Regions from separate parts of the Peribacillus sp. NPDC097675 genome, predicted to be linked through region 2. Evidence: riboswitches for the same ligand, from Rfam matches in the RefSeq annotation. Region 2 holds a riboswitch; the other holds the start of a gene.

Region 1 (7,978 bases), on a different contig from region 2:
ATCGCTAATGTGTCCCATGAGTTGAGAACTCCGATATCGATGCTTCAAGGGTATAGTGAAGCGATTGTAGATGACATAGCAGGCAGTGAAGAAGAAAAAATGGAAATGGCTCAGATAATTTATGATGAATCATTAAGGATGGGACGCTTAGTTAATGACTTATTAGATTTGGCCAGATTGGAATCAGGGAAAATGAACCTTAGTTATGACTTGATTTCTGTTTCCCCTTATTTAAAAAGGATTACAAGTAAGTTTCAAGGACTGGCTAGAGATAAAGGGATAACGATTACGACACATTTACAGGACGAGGGAATCACATGGAATTTTGATCCTGATAGAATTGAGCAGGTCTTGACGAATCTCATTGATAATGCAATTCGACATACGCCTGCAGGCGGGAAAATCGATGTCCTGCAAAAAATGAGTGATCGAAGAGGGTTGATTATAGATGTGACGGATTCAGGTTCAGGGATTCCGGAAGAAGATTTGCCATTCGTCTTCGAAAGATTTTATAAAGCAGATAAGGCACGAACCCGTGGCCGTTCCGGTACAGGATTAGGCCTGGCCATCGTTAAAAATATCATTGATGCACATGAAGGATATATTTCGGTGAACAGCCTACCAGAAAAGGGAACAACATTCAGCTTTATTCTACCTCGAATGATGGAAAATCCTGAGTGAATGTCAGGTAGATTGGCAAAAAATCTTGTTACATGGGAAACGGAGTGGGCAAAGGCAATTGGATTTCAACATTGCCTTTGCCCCTTTTTATTATAAGAAAGATAATAACTTCATACGATTCCTCTTTTGGCAGCTCTCGCCTCCTTATTCATAATGATGAGCATTGCATGTGCATGGATGACTGGGGACCTGTTGTTCATGGCAACCGAAAATTGGCCTTTTCGGAAATCGAAACCATAATGGATGAACAATGCCGGCATGTTGTCAAAACAATTGAAGAAAGGGATGGATAATAGATATTTTCAGTCGTATCTGGATCAAAAACTGATTCAATCATTTTGATGAAGCGTGTCCGTTGATGCAGGTAATGCAAAATAAGGAAGTCTAAGGCCTGTCTGATTAGTTCCCTCTCATTTTTCATGGTTCATGCCCCTTAATAAAAAGGCTCTGTTAAAGCTTATTGTGTAAAAAGAGATGAAAAAATCAGAACTTCCAGTTAGGGGTTCTGATTTTTTATTATGTCTTATTCAACAAAAGCTACCCGTTAGTAAAAATATGGTATTACTTTATGGTTTTATTCTTATAACGGATAGGATGCCGATGATGACAGCAATGATATGCGTCAGTAAAAAAGTGTAAACATTAAAATATATACTATTTGTGTATTGATTAAACCAACCAAAGCGATAAATTTTAGAGTCAGGGTCAGAAGGTGTGCCACCTAACGCAATTATCAACTCACTTGTATAATTGACGATTGGGAGTATCAATAATGTGCAGGAGATTAGGGCTAAGGTTAATATGACTACACTTATTTTTCTTTTCAATTTGTTGTATGATATTTCCCTAGACATTTTATAAGTTAAAAAATAACTCAAAATAAAAATAGGTGAGAAGAGCAACATAATCAAAATACCAAAATTTCCATTGCCTGACCATACATCAGGATTAATCGTAAACATATTTTCTATGAGATAGAAACCAAGAAAAGAAAGCAGAATACTTATGAAACAAAAAAAATATATTTTTTTCAATAAACCACCTCTTTTAAGTTAAACTAAACTCCTTTAGTTGAATAGGCCATCAGTGTTTATATGACAAATTTAGATAACCTAAGCGTATCATAAGTTTTCATATTTTGTATTAAATTCCCTCTAATAATCAATTCTTTCATCGTAACTTCATTTCTTTGATGTTGAATGCTTTATAATACTTGGAACCAAGCAAGGTAATTGTTTAAATATTTGGTGGCAACACCGTTAAAACGTTGCATCCACCCTTTAAGTCTGCGGTGGTAATTATTAACATTTTGAATGTGATAAAGTCCCTTTGTACGAACTTTACCATCGGACTTGAATTGATATATATCCACACCCTTTTCATCGGCATATGTTTTGAATGCACGCCAAGAATCTGTGCATAATACATTTCCATTCGAAAGTTTATGCCCAATAGCTTTGTCTAATTGGTTGGTTTTTCGTTATTCTACCCATTCCTAAAATCTCTGAAAAAGTGGTCCTATCTCGGTCCCTCGCAACCAATAATTATTCATTGCTTATTCCACACTTCTTTGCAGAACCTCCACGCTTACGAGGTTTCCGCCCATCAATTTTCCTTTGTCCTTTTTCTGAGTACAGGAAATAGGTCTCGTCCATTTCAACGATACCTTCAAAGTTTGATATTTCAATTTGTTTTAATGAGGATAGTAGTATGTGTCTCCAATAAAATAGTGTGACGTGAGTTATGTTCCCAACTAAATCAGCAGACTTACGAAGGGAGTAACCTTCTATCATACATTCAACAAATTTAATCCACTGATTAAGATGACGAGTTCGATAAAGCACCGTATTTGTAAGGTCAGTAAATGTTTTTTTACAAGCCTTACAACGATATCGTTGTTTTTTAACTTCTTCGCCATCAACGATTGTTGTGTAATTACCGAAACGTACAATATGTTCCGATTCACAGTCTGGACATTGATAACCATTCTTATTTTTACGTTCAGATATTTCGTGAAGAACCGTTCCGGTCGAACTTGATGCAGTCAATGCATTGATTAAATATTCACATAATCGATGTTTCTCTGCTGGATTTAGTTTTTGAATAGTAGCTTTAAGGATTTCAGTCGCTCTCACAATCATCACCAACTCTAATATAGTTAACTTAATTAGAGAACGTTTGTTCCTGAAATTCAATTTTCAATAACTAACTTTAACAGAGCCAATAAAAAAAGAGGGTGCACCCAATTGAAGGGGTGCACCCTAAAACCTTATAATGAAATACGGGCCATGAAAGTAATTTCTTGAGTTTCCTCTAAGAATTGTTTCATATTATCCTCTAATGGTTTATCAAAGCTTAAAACCATGATGGCTTCTCCGCCGGCTTCTTTTCGACCTACCTGCATAGTCGCAATATTTACTGAATGATCACCAAGGATCTTACCAACGTTACCGATCACTCCTGGTTTATCGGTATGTTGGATATAAAGTAAATTAGCTTCAGGATGGAAATCGATTTTGAAACCGTTCAAATTGACAATCCGGGAACCGTAATTTTCGATGTGAGTTCCACTAATCGTTAGTTCGCGAGTGTCACCTTTGACTTTTAAACTAATCAGGTTTGAATATCCTAGGGAATCGGTAGAAACCTTTTCTCCAATGGTAATGCCTCTTTCTTTGGCAACCAATAGCGCGTTCACCTCATTGACTGAAGCATCGACTCTCGATTTAAAGAAACCTGATATTAGACTTTTAGTTAAGATGGCTGTATCAAAGTCCAAAGAGTCTCCCGCGTAAGTAACGGAAATCTCTTGTATGCCTTCTTTCATGCATTGAGAGGCAATGGAGCCCATTTGTTGGACGAGTTGATAAAAAGGCTGCACCTTTTCAAAGACTTCTTTAGATATGGCTGGAAGGTTAATGGAACTAGATACTGGATTACCTTCAAAGTAGGTTAATACTTCTTGTGCAACTTGGACGGCCACATTTAACTGGGCTTCTTTCGTCGAAGCTCCCAAATGGGGAGTAGCAATGACGTTATCAAGTTCAAGTAGTTTGTTGCCAAGTGGTGGTTCCTCAACGAATACGTCCATCGCAGCTCCAGCTACATGTCCTTCGACAATCATCTCATATAAATCATCTTCATCAAGAATTCCACCGCGAGCACAGTTTAATACGTACACGCCTTTTTTACAGGTAAGAAGTTTATCTTTATTGATTAACCCTCTAGTTTCGTTCGTCAGAGGTGTATGTACAGTGATTATATCTGCTTTTGGAAGTAACTCATCTAAAGGCAAGGGGGTTACAGACATCTTTTTTGCGCGATCAGCAGTTAGGAATGGATCGAAAACGATGACTTCCATGCCAAAAACCTTTGCGCGTTTGGCAAGTTCCCCACCAATACGTCCAAAGCCTATAATACCTAGGGTTTTACCACGAAGTTCAGTTCCCGTATAAGAGGAGCGTTTCCATTCTCCATTTTTTAGGGAAGCATAAGCTTGAGGAATATGACGCATCAAGGAGGCCATCATGGCAAAAGTATGTTCAGCTGTGGAAATAGTATTGCCATCAGGTGCGTTCACCACGACAATGCCTCGTTTAGTGGCAGCTGGGATGTCGATGTTATCGACGCCAACACCTGCACGTGCAATGATTTTTAATTTGGGCATGCGGTTCATTAAATCTTCAGTAACTTTTGTTGCACTTCTTACTAGTATCGCATCAATTTGATCAAGTTCGTTTGCTGCTTCTTCTACGGTCTTTTGAATAAGAAGAATATTGGATGCCTCTGTAAGCGGTCCGAGTCCTTCTGGTTTAATGGCATCTGCTACTAAAATCTGATACACGTGTAAACACCTTCCTAGAAAAAATTCTCTTAAATTTCAGTTAATTTTACAATTGAAGTAGCAAAATTGTCAATTTAACATTATGCTTTGTAAGCGCTTTAAAAAACATAGCCTTGTAATTTATCCGGTAGAATCCGCAATGGCAGGGGCTTTTACACGTTAATTGTCTAAAAGAAAAATTATTTTTGGATGTGCAGAACAATATTGGGAAAATGCCTTTTAGTCTAAAAAGATTGTTAATGTAATTCACTAGGGTAGATTAAACTTAATGTGAGGTAAAAATACTATTCAAAAAAAGAATAATCATATATAATGAAAAATGTAAAAGAAATTTTATAGGTCTATCTTCGGGGCGGGGCGTAATTCCCCACCGGCGGTAATGAAGAAAAATTCTTCTAAGCCCGCGAGCCTTTAGGGGCAGGATTTGGTGAGATTCCAAAGCCGACAGTATAGTCTGGATGGGAGAAGATGGAGGTTCCTGATTGCGTTCAAACAGTTAAATGCTGAACGTTTGTTTGATGAAACCTTTAATTTATCCCTTTAATTCTGTCGGAATTAAAGGGTTTTTTATTGAACATCAACATGATGAAGGATCCCTTACCTCTTTTTCACGGTAGATCAAGAAAAAGAAGGAGAGAGAGCTATGAAATCGAACAATATTAAAAAAATGGTCACCCTTGCAATGTTTGGAAGTCTTTCGTACTTACTTATGCTTTTGAATTTCCCTTTTCCAGGATTTCCACCTTTTCTGAACATCGATTTTAGTGACATACCAGCGCTTATGGCCGCATTGATTTATGGACCGCTGGCAGGGATTTTGGTTGAATTCCTGAAGAATCTGCTGGATATGGTCATGACAGGAACCGAAACGGGGGTACCAGTTGGACATATCTCCAACTTTATAGCGGGAGTATTATTCATCTTGCCAACTTACTATGTATACAAAAATATCAGCTCTAAAAAAGGTATGACGTTTGCTTTGCTAGCCGGGACAGTTTCCATGGCGATAGTTATGAGTGTCCTAAATTATTATGTCTTTTTACCGGCATATACGTTCTTTATGGGATGGGATGCAATGACGGCACCAGAATCCAGGAAATTAGTAACAGCGGCAATACTTCCGTTTAACATAATCAAAGGATTACTTATTACTTCTGTTTTCATGCTATTATTTGTTAAGCTTCAAGCATGGATTAATAAACAAGTTTTATATAAAAGTGCATAATAAAAAGAGGTGGAAAAAATTAGAAATCTGTTTTTTTCACCTCTTTTATGTATAGGTCTAAACTTCAAAGAAAAAAGCCATTCTCAAAATGAGAATGGCTTTTTAACCTATTCGAATTTAAGGGCGTCGCCTTCAAATGATTCATCCGCGACTTTAATAGAATCTGTTGGACAGCCTTCAAATGCATCCATCATGTCATCTATAAGAACATCTGGGATTTCAACGATTCCTTCGTTATCGTCTAACGTAACAAATGCAATTCCTTCATCATCATAATCGTAGATATCTGGTGCTGCCGCTCCACAAGCTCCACAAGCGATACAGGTTTCTTTATCAACAATAGTAAATTTAGCCATGATTAAAACCCCTCCTAAGTTGATATACAACTCATAACCTTTTTTATTATAGATTATTATCTCTTTCTTATTGTAAGACCGAATGCCGAACTTATCAATAGAAAATGTAACGATAATACCGCATTACATGGAATGTCAACAAAAATTATTGGAAGAATTTCATTATAATGAGTACTTATATGATATTTATACACAAATATCGATACGATTTTGACATAAAAAACGGCGGTATTTGAAGATTTTTGTTACAATATAATTGGATAAATGGAACAAGGATGTGAGCTTCATGAACAATTATCTTCAAGCAATCATTTTATATGCGATAGAAAAATTTCAAGGTGAGCGTTCCATCTTCGCTATTTATCATATGCTGCAGGGTAAAAAATCGTCCCAGACAATTCAGGATGCACATTTATTTGGATTAACGAATGTTTTTGGGACTGTCCCTCGTTTTACCCGTGATCAATTGAATCAAAACATAAGATTATTCATTGAAATGAAATTAATCGACTCAACGGGAAAAGACGATGTTTATATGATTAGTGAACAAGGAAGGGGGGCATTGACCGCCTTTTTCATAAAATGCCCACTTCCTTCTTCCATGAATGGGTGGAACTATCAAAGCATCACTCAAGATTTTTGGAGAAGACTTACTTTACTTATTCAAACTATATCCCATATTGTCCACAATGAAAGGTCATTCTATCCGATACAACAAAATCAACAAATACAGGAATTCGTTAAGTTTTTTTTATCTACCAATCGACAAAACCGAGAGTTACTTGCCCAACATCTTTATGATGAGCTTGTAACACTTTTAGAGTTACAAAGTGATTTGAGCCGTGATATTTTTGTTTTGAAAATTACGGGAGTCAATCGGGTGGGACTTACGTTTGAACAAATTGGAAAAAGGAAAGAGATTGATGAGTGGTATGTGCAGTTCGTTTTTCTCGGCTCACTGCATCATATTCTCGCAGAAATATCAACGGAAAGTGATTACCCTCTCTTGGCCTCTCTGATCAATGATTGGAAAAATGGTGGAAATCTTCATATGACACAATCCACCCAAACGACACTGCATTATATTCATGCAGGGAAAACGATACCTGAAATTGCAGAAATCCGTCGTTTAAAAGGGAATACAATAGAGGATCACCTAGTTGAAATCGTCCTATCGGATAAAAGCTTTTCGATACAGGATTATGTTTCAAACGAAGATGAGAACCAAATCATTACGGTCATTAAAGACCTTAAGACAAGAAAGCTGAAGGCTATCAAGGAAGCGGTTGATAATGACCAAATCAGTTTTTTTCAAATTAGGCTTGTACTTGCGAAAATAGGTGATAGAGGATGAATGTGAATTCAGTCTTGAAAGAAAAATTTGGATTTGACAATTTCCGTCCTGGACAGCAAGAAGTGATACAATCATTGCTTGAAGGAAACCACACTTTGGCAATGCTTCCCACGGGATCAGGTAAATCATTATGTTATCAGCTTCCTGCCTACCTCTTCAATAAGACGGTTATCATTGTTTCGCCTTTGTTGTCTTTGATGCAGGACCAGGCAGATCAGCTTAAAATGAGAGGGGAAAAAAGTGTATTGACCCTCAACTCTTTTCTGAACCCGTATCAAAAAAAACAGGCTTTTGAACGTTTGCATACGTATCGGTTTATTTTCTTATCTCCCGAAATGCTCGGGCTAGAAAATGTGATTCAGTCCTTGAAAGCCATCGATATTGGTTTGTTCGTCATTGATGAGGCTCACTGCATTTCCCAGTGGGGATATGATTTTCGTCCGGATTATTTGAATTTGGGAGAAGTGAGACATAAGTTGGATAACCCCTTAACATTAGCATTGACGGCAACCGCAACT
Region 2 (7,978 bases):
CAAAGCACCGTATGTGAAGATGACCGTCGGCGCGATTTCTTGTAATTTCTTAACGTCTTCCACATCATTCGAACCGATAATTAAATCTGGATCAAGTTCAATGATTTTCTCATAATCCGTACTTGCGACAACTTCAGCATCGGGATATTTTTTTGCGAAATCCGGATTGTCCTTTGACCAAGAATCCATCCCTACTACATTAACGTCCATTTCCATTAAATCTCCAACAAACAATGATAAGACGACAACACGTTTTGGATCAGCAGGGACTTTCACTGTGCCATTTTCCGATTTGTAACTAATCGTACCCGATTTTTTTGTATCATCCTTACCATCAGATGTTTCTTTAGTCTTCGTATCATCATTTCCACAAGCCGATAAAATAACCATTAAAGCAGCAACTATAAATAAAAGCCATTTTCTCATGTTCATTCTCCTTTTATTAGATCATATGTAATGCACACTGGTTTATTGGTACGAGGGTCCTTACTGATTTCTGCGTCAATCTTGAACACCTTTTTCAAAACCTCTGGTATCATCACCTCTTCTGGTGTGCCGGCCTTTATTAAAGTCCCGCTCTCAAGCGCAATCATAAAATGAGAAAATCGAGCAGCATGATTCAAATCATGTAAAACCATAACGATGGTTCGATTCTCTTTCTCATTTAAACGTTGCAAAAGTTCTAATACTTCGAGTTGATGTGCCATGTCCAAATAGGTTGTAGGCTCATCTAAAAAAATGATGTCTGTATTTTGTGCAAGTGCCAAAGCAATCCAAACCCGTTGTTTTTGACCTCCGGAAAGTTCATCTACGGAGTTGTGCCTGAACTCATAGGTATTGGTGGACTTCATGGCCCAATCGATGATTTCTTTATCTTCTTTCTTTAAGCTTCCAAAGCCTGATTGGTAAGGAAAACGTCCATAGGAAACCAGTTCCTCCACCAACAGCCCTACAGCACTATCCTGCGTTTGAGGCAATATGGCAAGTTCCCTTGCCAACTCTTTTGTATTTTTCTTTTGTATCTCAGCTCCATCAAGAAAGACCTGGCCTTTTTGATAAGGAATGATTCTTGTTAAGGCCTTTAATAATGTGGACTTTCCACATCCATTCGATCCTATAATGGTCGTGATTTTACCATCGGGAATGTCTATCGTCAGGCCGTTTACGATTACTTTTTTATCGTAACCAACTTCAACGTTACTAACGTTCATCCTCATGTATTGGTTATCTCCCCTTTCACGTTGAAATTGATAATCGTTATCATTAGCTTAACAATAAGATTATTCTGCATTTAGAAACTTTTGTCAAGCATTTTTAGGCAAAAAGGCCCCTATAAATGTATGGGTAAAAAAGCCGTCCAGTATTTGGACAGCCCCATTTCATTACCCTCTATTAACGAACTCTTCGTACCTATCATCGTTAGCAAGCCATGCTGCGTATTTACGCTTCATGTATTTTTCAGCTTCCTCGAAAGTATCGAATGATTTCTTGACTTCTTTACCATTCACTTCGATGTTCCACTCTTCTTCTTCATCATTCTCATAAATGAAGATATCCTGCTTATCTCTGGTCGAATACAAGCAACCATCTGGTGAATTCTTAACATTCAATTGGTTTTTATGAGCATCGCGCTTAATTGGTTCAGAGAAGAAGGTCTTCTCGACGAATTGGCTGTATGCTTTTTCGGACATCGTGCAGCCAGCCGCTTTTTGATGGCCGCCGCCATCATATTTCCCTGCAACTTCCGCAACGTCGATGTCGTCATGGATCGTCCGGAAACTGATTCTTTTGCTTCCAACCATAAGGATGGCAATATAATCCAGATGAGAAAACTCTTTTGATAGTTCATTACCCAATTCCGAATGATAGGACTCGGCATGGACCACTCCAAGCGTATGTGGACCGACCGTAGTCTGATACACTTCTCTTTTTTTCCTATTTATGTACCGATCCACTCGACTTTCTTCCACACCCAGTAGAGTCTGTTCGACTTCATCAAACGTGAAGGTGTCAGCAGTTGATAGCTTATGTGCGATTTTCGTTTCAAATTCTTCAATCGGGATCATGAAGAATAGGTCATTCAACCGTTTTGCCGTTAAATTATTATTAGCCTGCCACTCCCAGGTATCATATTGACGGACCAACTCGACGAATTCAGCAAAGATTTGTGATGGTTCCAACCACTTTTGATCTATGGCATATTGATAGAATAAAGACGTTGCAGCCGTTTGTTTCCCGTCTTCCTGTTCCACCGTAACCGATGCCCAGTCATGTTCATTCAGATGCAAAGCCGATTTATGATGGTCGATTAAAAGCGCGTGACCTCCATCTTCAACGAATTGTGTAATCAACTTTTCATTATCTTCATTTACCGAAAGATCGGTAACGATCAATGTATCTTCGATTTTTGCCTGTTCAAGATATGCTTCTACATTCTGATTAAGGCGGCCGATGGAATTGTAACTGACAACCACGTCTTCCCCGAATGCAAGCTTCGCTACAATTCCGCAGCCGACACCGTCTAAATCATTATGTGTAAAAAGATAGTACACATAAACCCCTCCTAAAAACTGATATATTTACTTTTCCCTAAGAAATGATTTTCAATTGCAATCTTTACAATTGTAGCATAATCACATCCGACTATTTTAACATGGTTCCAGCCAAAACCCCTTAGAACGCAAAAAAAATCCGTGTATCTTTATTATTTTTCTTATTTCTTACTATTAACAACCCAATTTAGGTAACGAGAAAAATTATTAACTCAAGACACTCGGCCAACCTTGTCTACACATACTTCATGATTGCTGGAGGACTCATATTTTCTTTCAACAGTATTATCCCTACCATTTTAGTGGCCATTTTGATTAAGCAGGAGAGATGGCCGCTCGTTGTTTCCTATATTTTTGGCATTACAATCAGTCTTTTATTTACGGCAATCCTCATTCAATCAAACAGCCCTTTATCCCTGAGCCTGTTATTCATAAGGCTTTTGTTGAAGGTAGATCGATTGTTACATGACCTGGAGTGTGTTTCTTCCATCTCTTTGGAGACATGTTCGACATCGGCCGATCACATGAAAAAGCTGACAGTCTCAGAAAAATAAAACAAGCCCCAGATAGAATTCCTATCTGGGGCCTGTTGGTCTTTTACTGTTCAATCAATTTTCCCAAGTTCGCCATTTCTATGGCACTAACGGCAGCTTCGTACCCTTTGTTACCTGATTTTGTACCGGCGCGTTCAATGGCCTGTTCGATGTTTTCAGTCGTCAATAAGCCGAAAATGACCGGAACACCTGTATCCAAGGCAACGGAAGCCATTCCTTTCGCTGCTTCATTGCAGACATAATCATAATGCGTAGTGGAACCTCTTATGACCGTCCCTAGCCCAATCACTGCATCGTATTTACCTGTGTTCACCAGTTTTTTGGCAATGAGCGGCAATTCGAAAGCTCCTGGCACCCAAGCGATGTCGATGTCATCTTCGTCCACACCGTGACGTTTAAGGCCATCCAGTGCCCCACCTAATAGCTTGCTTGTAATGAACTCATTGAATCTACCGACCACGATTCCCACTTTCAGTCCTGATCCGATTAATTGTGCTTCGATAATTTTCCCCATGTCTATTTCCTCCTCAGTTTATAAATGGATGTTACGCGTTTTGAATGTATATTTGTTCTTGCAATGATTCCTTTTGTTTACGGTACTGTACCAAGTCGGCGATCGTAATGAATGAAAGGCCGAATTTTTCAGCAATCTTTTTAAGGTCGGGTACACGTGCCATGCTTCCGTCTTCATTCATGATTTCGCAAATGACGCCTGCAGGAGCAGCCCCACATAACTTGGCCAAGTCCACTGATGCTTCCGTATGTCCGGTCCGGTTCAGTACACCCCCTGCTTTCGCTATTAGCGGGAAAGTATGACCAGGACGTTGAAAGTCCTCGGCCACCGAATCTTCCTTCAAAAGCTCCAGAATGGTCAGCGAACGTTCGAACGCACTGATTCCTGTAGATGCGCTTTTGTGATCCACACTGACGGTGAATGCCGTCCCATGATGGTCGGTGTTATCTCTGACCATGGGGTGCAAGTTCAATTTTTCCGCCAATTGTTCGGTAATGGTCGTACAAATCAAACCACGGCCATGTGTGGCCATAAAATTGATGGCTTCTGGTGTCGCTTTTTCTGCAAGCACCACGAAATCACCTTCATTTTCGCGGTCTTCATCATCGGAAATAATGACTACTTTCCCAGCCTTCAGATCTTCAATCGCTTCTTCAATTGTATGGAACATCCTTCACACCGCCCCTTATTAGAATCCATGTTCAGACAAAAACGCTAAGTCCAGACCTGGTTTTGATTCAGTTCTTTTCATTTGATGTATAATGTATTTCCCTAACATGTCGTTTTCAATGTTCACGATATCGCCTGGCGCCTTTCTACCCAATATGGTGTCCTGATGGGTCAAGGGAATGAGTGATACAGTCAACTGATTTCCCTCAATGCCGAATATCGTCAAGCTTGTTCCATCAATGGCGACAGATCCCTTTGGAATGCAGTATGTACTGAGCCCTTCTTCCAATGAAATCACGTAATACACTGCATTTTCTTTTTGTACTTTTTTCAAAATCGTGCCCGTTCCATCGATATGACCTGAAACGAAATGTCCTCCGAAACGTCCCTGAGCACTCATCGCCCGTTCAAGATTCACCTCTGAACCAGGCTTTAATGTCCGTATCGATGACGCTTTCACCGTTTCCGGCATCACATCAACCGTAAACAAGCTTTTTGTGAAGGATGTCACCGTCAAACAGACTCCATTCACGGATATGCTGTCTCCATTGTGAACATCTTCAAGGACTTTCTTGGATTGAACGGACAGTTGCATACTGCTTATTCCTTTGTTTATGGAATGAACAGTGCCGATTTCCTCGATGATTCCAGTAAACATAGTTTTCCCCCTTTTATAAACATATAAAAAACCCCTTAGGATGACCTAAGGAGTTAACAGGAGAATTGAGTGAAAAAATTGTATACCTAATAAACCCATTATTTCAACATTTTGAAAAAATAGGCGTACGTATAGCATACACTTGGATTTCACACGTCCTTCTCCCATCCAGACTGTACTGTCGGCTTTGGAATCTCACCAAATCCTGCCTTTATCAGGCTCGCGGGCTTAGAATTACTTCATCACCGCCGGTTGGGATTTTCACCCGACCCCGAAGGACTAACTAATAGTATGAATCTTCATTTATTTTAACACCCTAATGCAAGGATGTAAAACAACTATCCTAAAATGAACCTATAGTTGCAAGCAAATAGTACAGGATAATAGCGAGTTTACTATACAAAATTACCATTAGATGTTTAGTAAGATTGAATTCAAATATCGTCAGGGACTATCAAAACTTTTACAAATCATTTCTTTTATCCTTTTATAACACACCTCTAAAAAGAAGGGTTAATCAGCCCTTACCTTGCCTTAAACGAAAAGAATGGTATTCTGAGCAGAAATTTTTTGTGTTATAATTTAGAAAATTGAGAATAAAAGAGGGATTGACATGGCAAACACAAACCTTTTAATGGTTCAGCACGGTCATATGGAAAGTGAGCGTATCGTATTACGTCCGGTTTCGCTTGATGATGCTGAAGATATGTATGAATATACATCTGATGAAGAGACTACCCGTTATCTTTATGACCCGCATAAAGATTTGAACCGAACTAAGAATTTCATAGCAAACTATTTCTTGGAAGAGCCCCTCGGCAAATATGCAATCGTATTAAAAGAAAGCAACAAGATGATTGGGGCTATCGAATTCAGAATACATGAATCGAACAAATGTGGAGAACTGGGCTATACATTAAACCGGAATTTCTGGGGTAAAGGCTATATGACAGAAGCAGGAAGATTAATACTGGAATTAGCTTTCAATGTACTGGATTTGGAACGAGTATTTGCTGAATGCGATGTGATAAATGCCGCCTCCGGGAAAGTCTTGGATCGCTTAGGTATGAAGTGTGAAGGAATTCACCGTAAAAGCCACATGACGAAGGGTACATTATTTGACAGCGCCTATTATTCCATACTAAAAGAAGAATACTTGACCCGAGACAATAAGGATGAAGCGGTTGTTAGCGCCGAATCCTAATTTCACTGATTCATTAACTACCTCTAAAGGGCCTTGCTACCACTAGTAGCAAGGCCCTTTTTCTAGATACATATGTACTTTTTTTACAGATTTTCCATACCCTACTTTTCTCCAGTGATAAGTTTCTTCCTTCCGATGTGCTAAAAAAGGTTATCTCTGCAATATATGAGGAATAAGATAATATGTCCCAATTACTATCAAAGGAGGAAGACACATGCTTATTGTACTTATTAACCTTGTTTTTTATCTTTTTGTCGTCACGATGAATTTCCTTGCTAACTACCTTCCCTTTAACGGCCAAACATCAGGGGAAATATCCGATAAACTGGATGTCCTTTTCACCCCAGCCGGTTATGTATTCTCGATTTGGGGCTTTATTTATTTACTTCTTGCGCTTTGGGTATTTAGACAATTCATGGGTAAGTACCGAAAAAGCCCCGTTTATATGGTCTCATTCCCATGGTTCGCTTTAAGTTGTGTATTCAATGCAGCCTGGCTATTGGCTTGGCATTACGAATACTTCCTGCTGTCCGTCCTTATCATCATTACACTTTTGCTGACCTTGATTGTCATTTACACAAACATAAAAAAAGCAGATCATACTTTTTTCGACCTCATGCCCTTTTCCATCTACTTAGGGTGGGTAAGTGTTGCAACCATCGCGAATATTTCCTACTATCTGACCCATATCGGCTGGGATGGGTTCGGGATCTCCGACGTAACATGGACGATTATTCTGTTACTGGTAGCCACAGCCCTGGCCTTTCTATTTGCCATCAAAAATAAAGACTGGTGCTACCCACTCGTCTTCGTCTGGGCCATCATCGGAATCGGCGTCAGGAACAGCACGCCCCACCCGACAATCACCACGACATCCTATATCCTGGCCGGCATCATCCTGATCCTATCCATCACCGTCCTCATCAAGAACCGTGGGAAATAATTTCGGAAATAAAAGGGGTCAGACCCCTAAAATGCCTGTTCAAGGTCAGTCCAGATGTCATGCCAGGATTCTAGGCCGACGGAGAGTCTTATGAGCTGGTCGTTGATGCCCATAAGCTCTCTGGATTCTTTTGGGATGGCCGAGTGTGTCATCGTCGCGGGGTGCTGGATCAAGGTTTCAGCATCTCCAAGGCTGACGGCAATTTTGATTAGTTTCAAGTTATTCAGGAATTTTTGGGCATCCTGTTTTGTCCCTTCGATTTCGAAGGAAATCATGCCTCCACCGGATTTCATCTGTTTTTCCGTAATGCGATAATCCTGTGATTCAACGTCTCCTGGATAATAGACGGCTTTAACCCTTGGGTGCTCTTTCAACATGCGAAAGATTTCCGTTGCATTGGCTGTGTGGCGATCCATCCTGATTGGCAATGTCTTCAAGCCCCGCAGTAACAGCCATGCATCAAACGGTGAAATAACTCCTCCAATATCCTTCTGGGTCGTCATAGCCACTTGATTAATAAAATCCCTTTTCCCGACAATAAGGCCTGCCACAATATCACCATGCCCACAGAGGTACTTCGTCGCACTATGAAGGACGATATCACAGCCAAATTCCAGCGGCCGCTGTAAGTATGGAGTCGAAAACGTATTATCGACCACGACAGGCACACCATACTCCTTCGCAACTTTCATGACCATTGCCAAATCAATCATTTTCATTGTTGGATTAATCGGCGTCTCCACGTAAATACAGGTCGTATTAGGACGGATCATGCCCCTTACCTGTTCCTCTGTCTCCATCTCACAAAAATCATGGGTGATCCGGTATTTTTCTTCCATCAGCTGAAGGAGCCCAAAGGTGCAACCATATAACCCTTTCGAACA

Evidence for each region. Region 2 has a riboswitch for FMN ahead of ribE (riboflavin synthase). Riboswitches for the same ligand answer to the same signal wherever they lie in the genome.
Region 1: linked by a shared signal. The riboswitch ahead of ACQKL5_RS02715 (ECF transporter S component) and the one ahead of ribE (riboflavin synthase) in region 2 are both predicted to bind FMN.

Annotation. Positions count from the first base shown of each region.
Region 1 covers NZ_JBNNSK010000001.1:537,879-545,856, forward strand. The annotation lists gene ACQKL5_RS02690 (ATP-binding protein) at 1-681, shown strand, start outside; gene ACQKL5_RS02695 (hypothetical protein) at 878-1,102, opposite strand; gene ACQKL5_RS02700 (hypothetical protein) at 1,248-1,715, opposite strand; partial or broken gene ACQKL5_RS02705 (IS1595 family transposase) at 1,772-2,822, opposite strand; gene serA (phosphoglycerate dehydrogenase) at 2,951-4,525, opposite strand; FMN riboswitch at 4,865-4,999, shown strand; gene ACQKL5_RS02715 (ECF transporter S component) at 5,169-5,750, shown strand; gene ACQKL5_RS02720 (ferredoxin) at 5,858-6,106, opposite strand; gene ACQKL5_RS02725 (helix-turn-helix domain-containing protein) at 6,393-7,460, shown strand; gene ACQKL5_RS02730 (RecQ family ATP-dependent DNA helicase) at 7,457-7,978, shown strand, end outside.
Region 2 covers NZ_JBNNSK010000005.1:111,638-119,615, forward strand. The annotation lists gene ACQKL5_RS09410 (ABC transporter substrate-binding protein) at 1-426, opposite strand, end outside; gene ACQKL5_RS09415 (ABC transporter ATP-binding protein) at 429-1,217, opposite strand; gene ACQKL5_RS09420 (DHH family phosphoesterase) at 1,383-2,552, opposite strand; gene ACQKL5_RS09425 (hypothetical protein) at 2,801-3,106, shown strand; gene ribH (6,7-dimethyl-8-ribityllumazine synthase) at 3,150-3,620, opposite strand; partial or broken gene ribB (3,4-dihydroxy-2-butanone-4-phosphate synthase) at 3,682-4,290, opposite strand; gene ribE (riboflavin synthase) at 4,309-4,947, opposite strand; FMN riboswitch at 5,100-5,230, opposite strand; gene ACQKL5_RS09445 (GNAT family N-acetyltransferase) at 5,561-6,151, shown strand; gene ACQKL5_RS09450 (tryptophan-rich sensory protein) at 6,366-7,094, shown strand; gene megL (methionine gamma-lyase) at 7,121-7,978, opposite strand, start outside.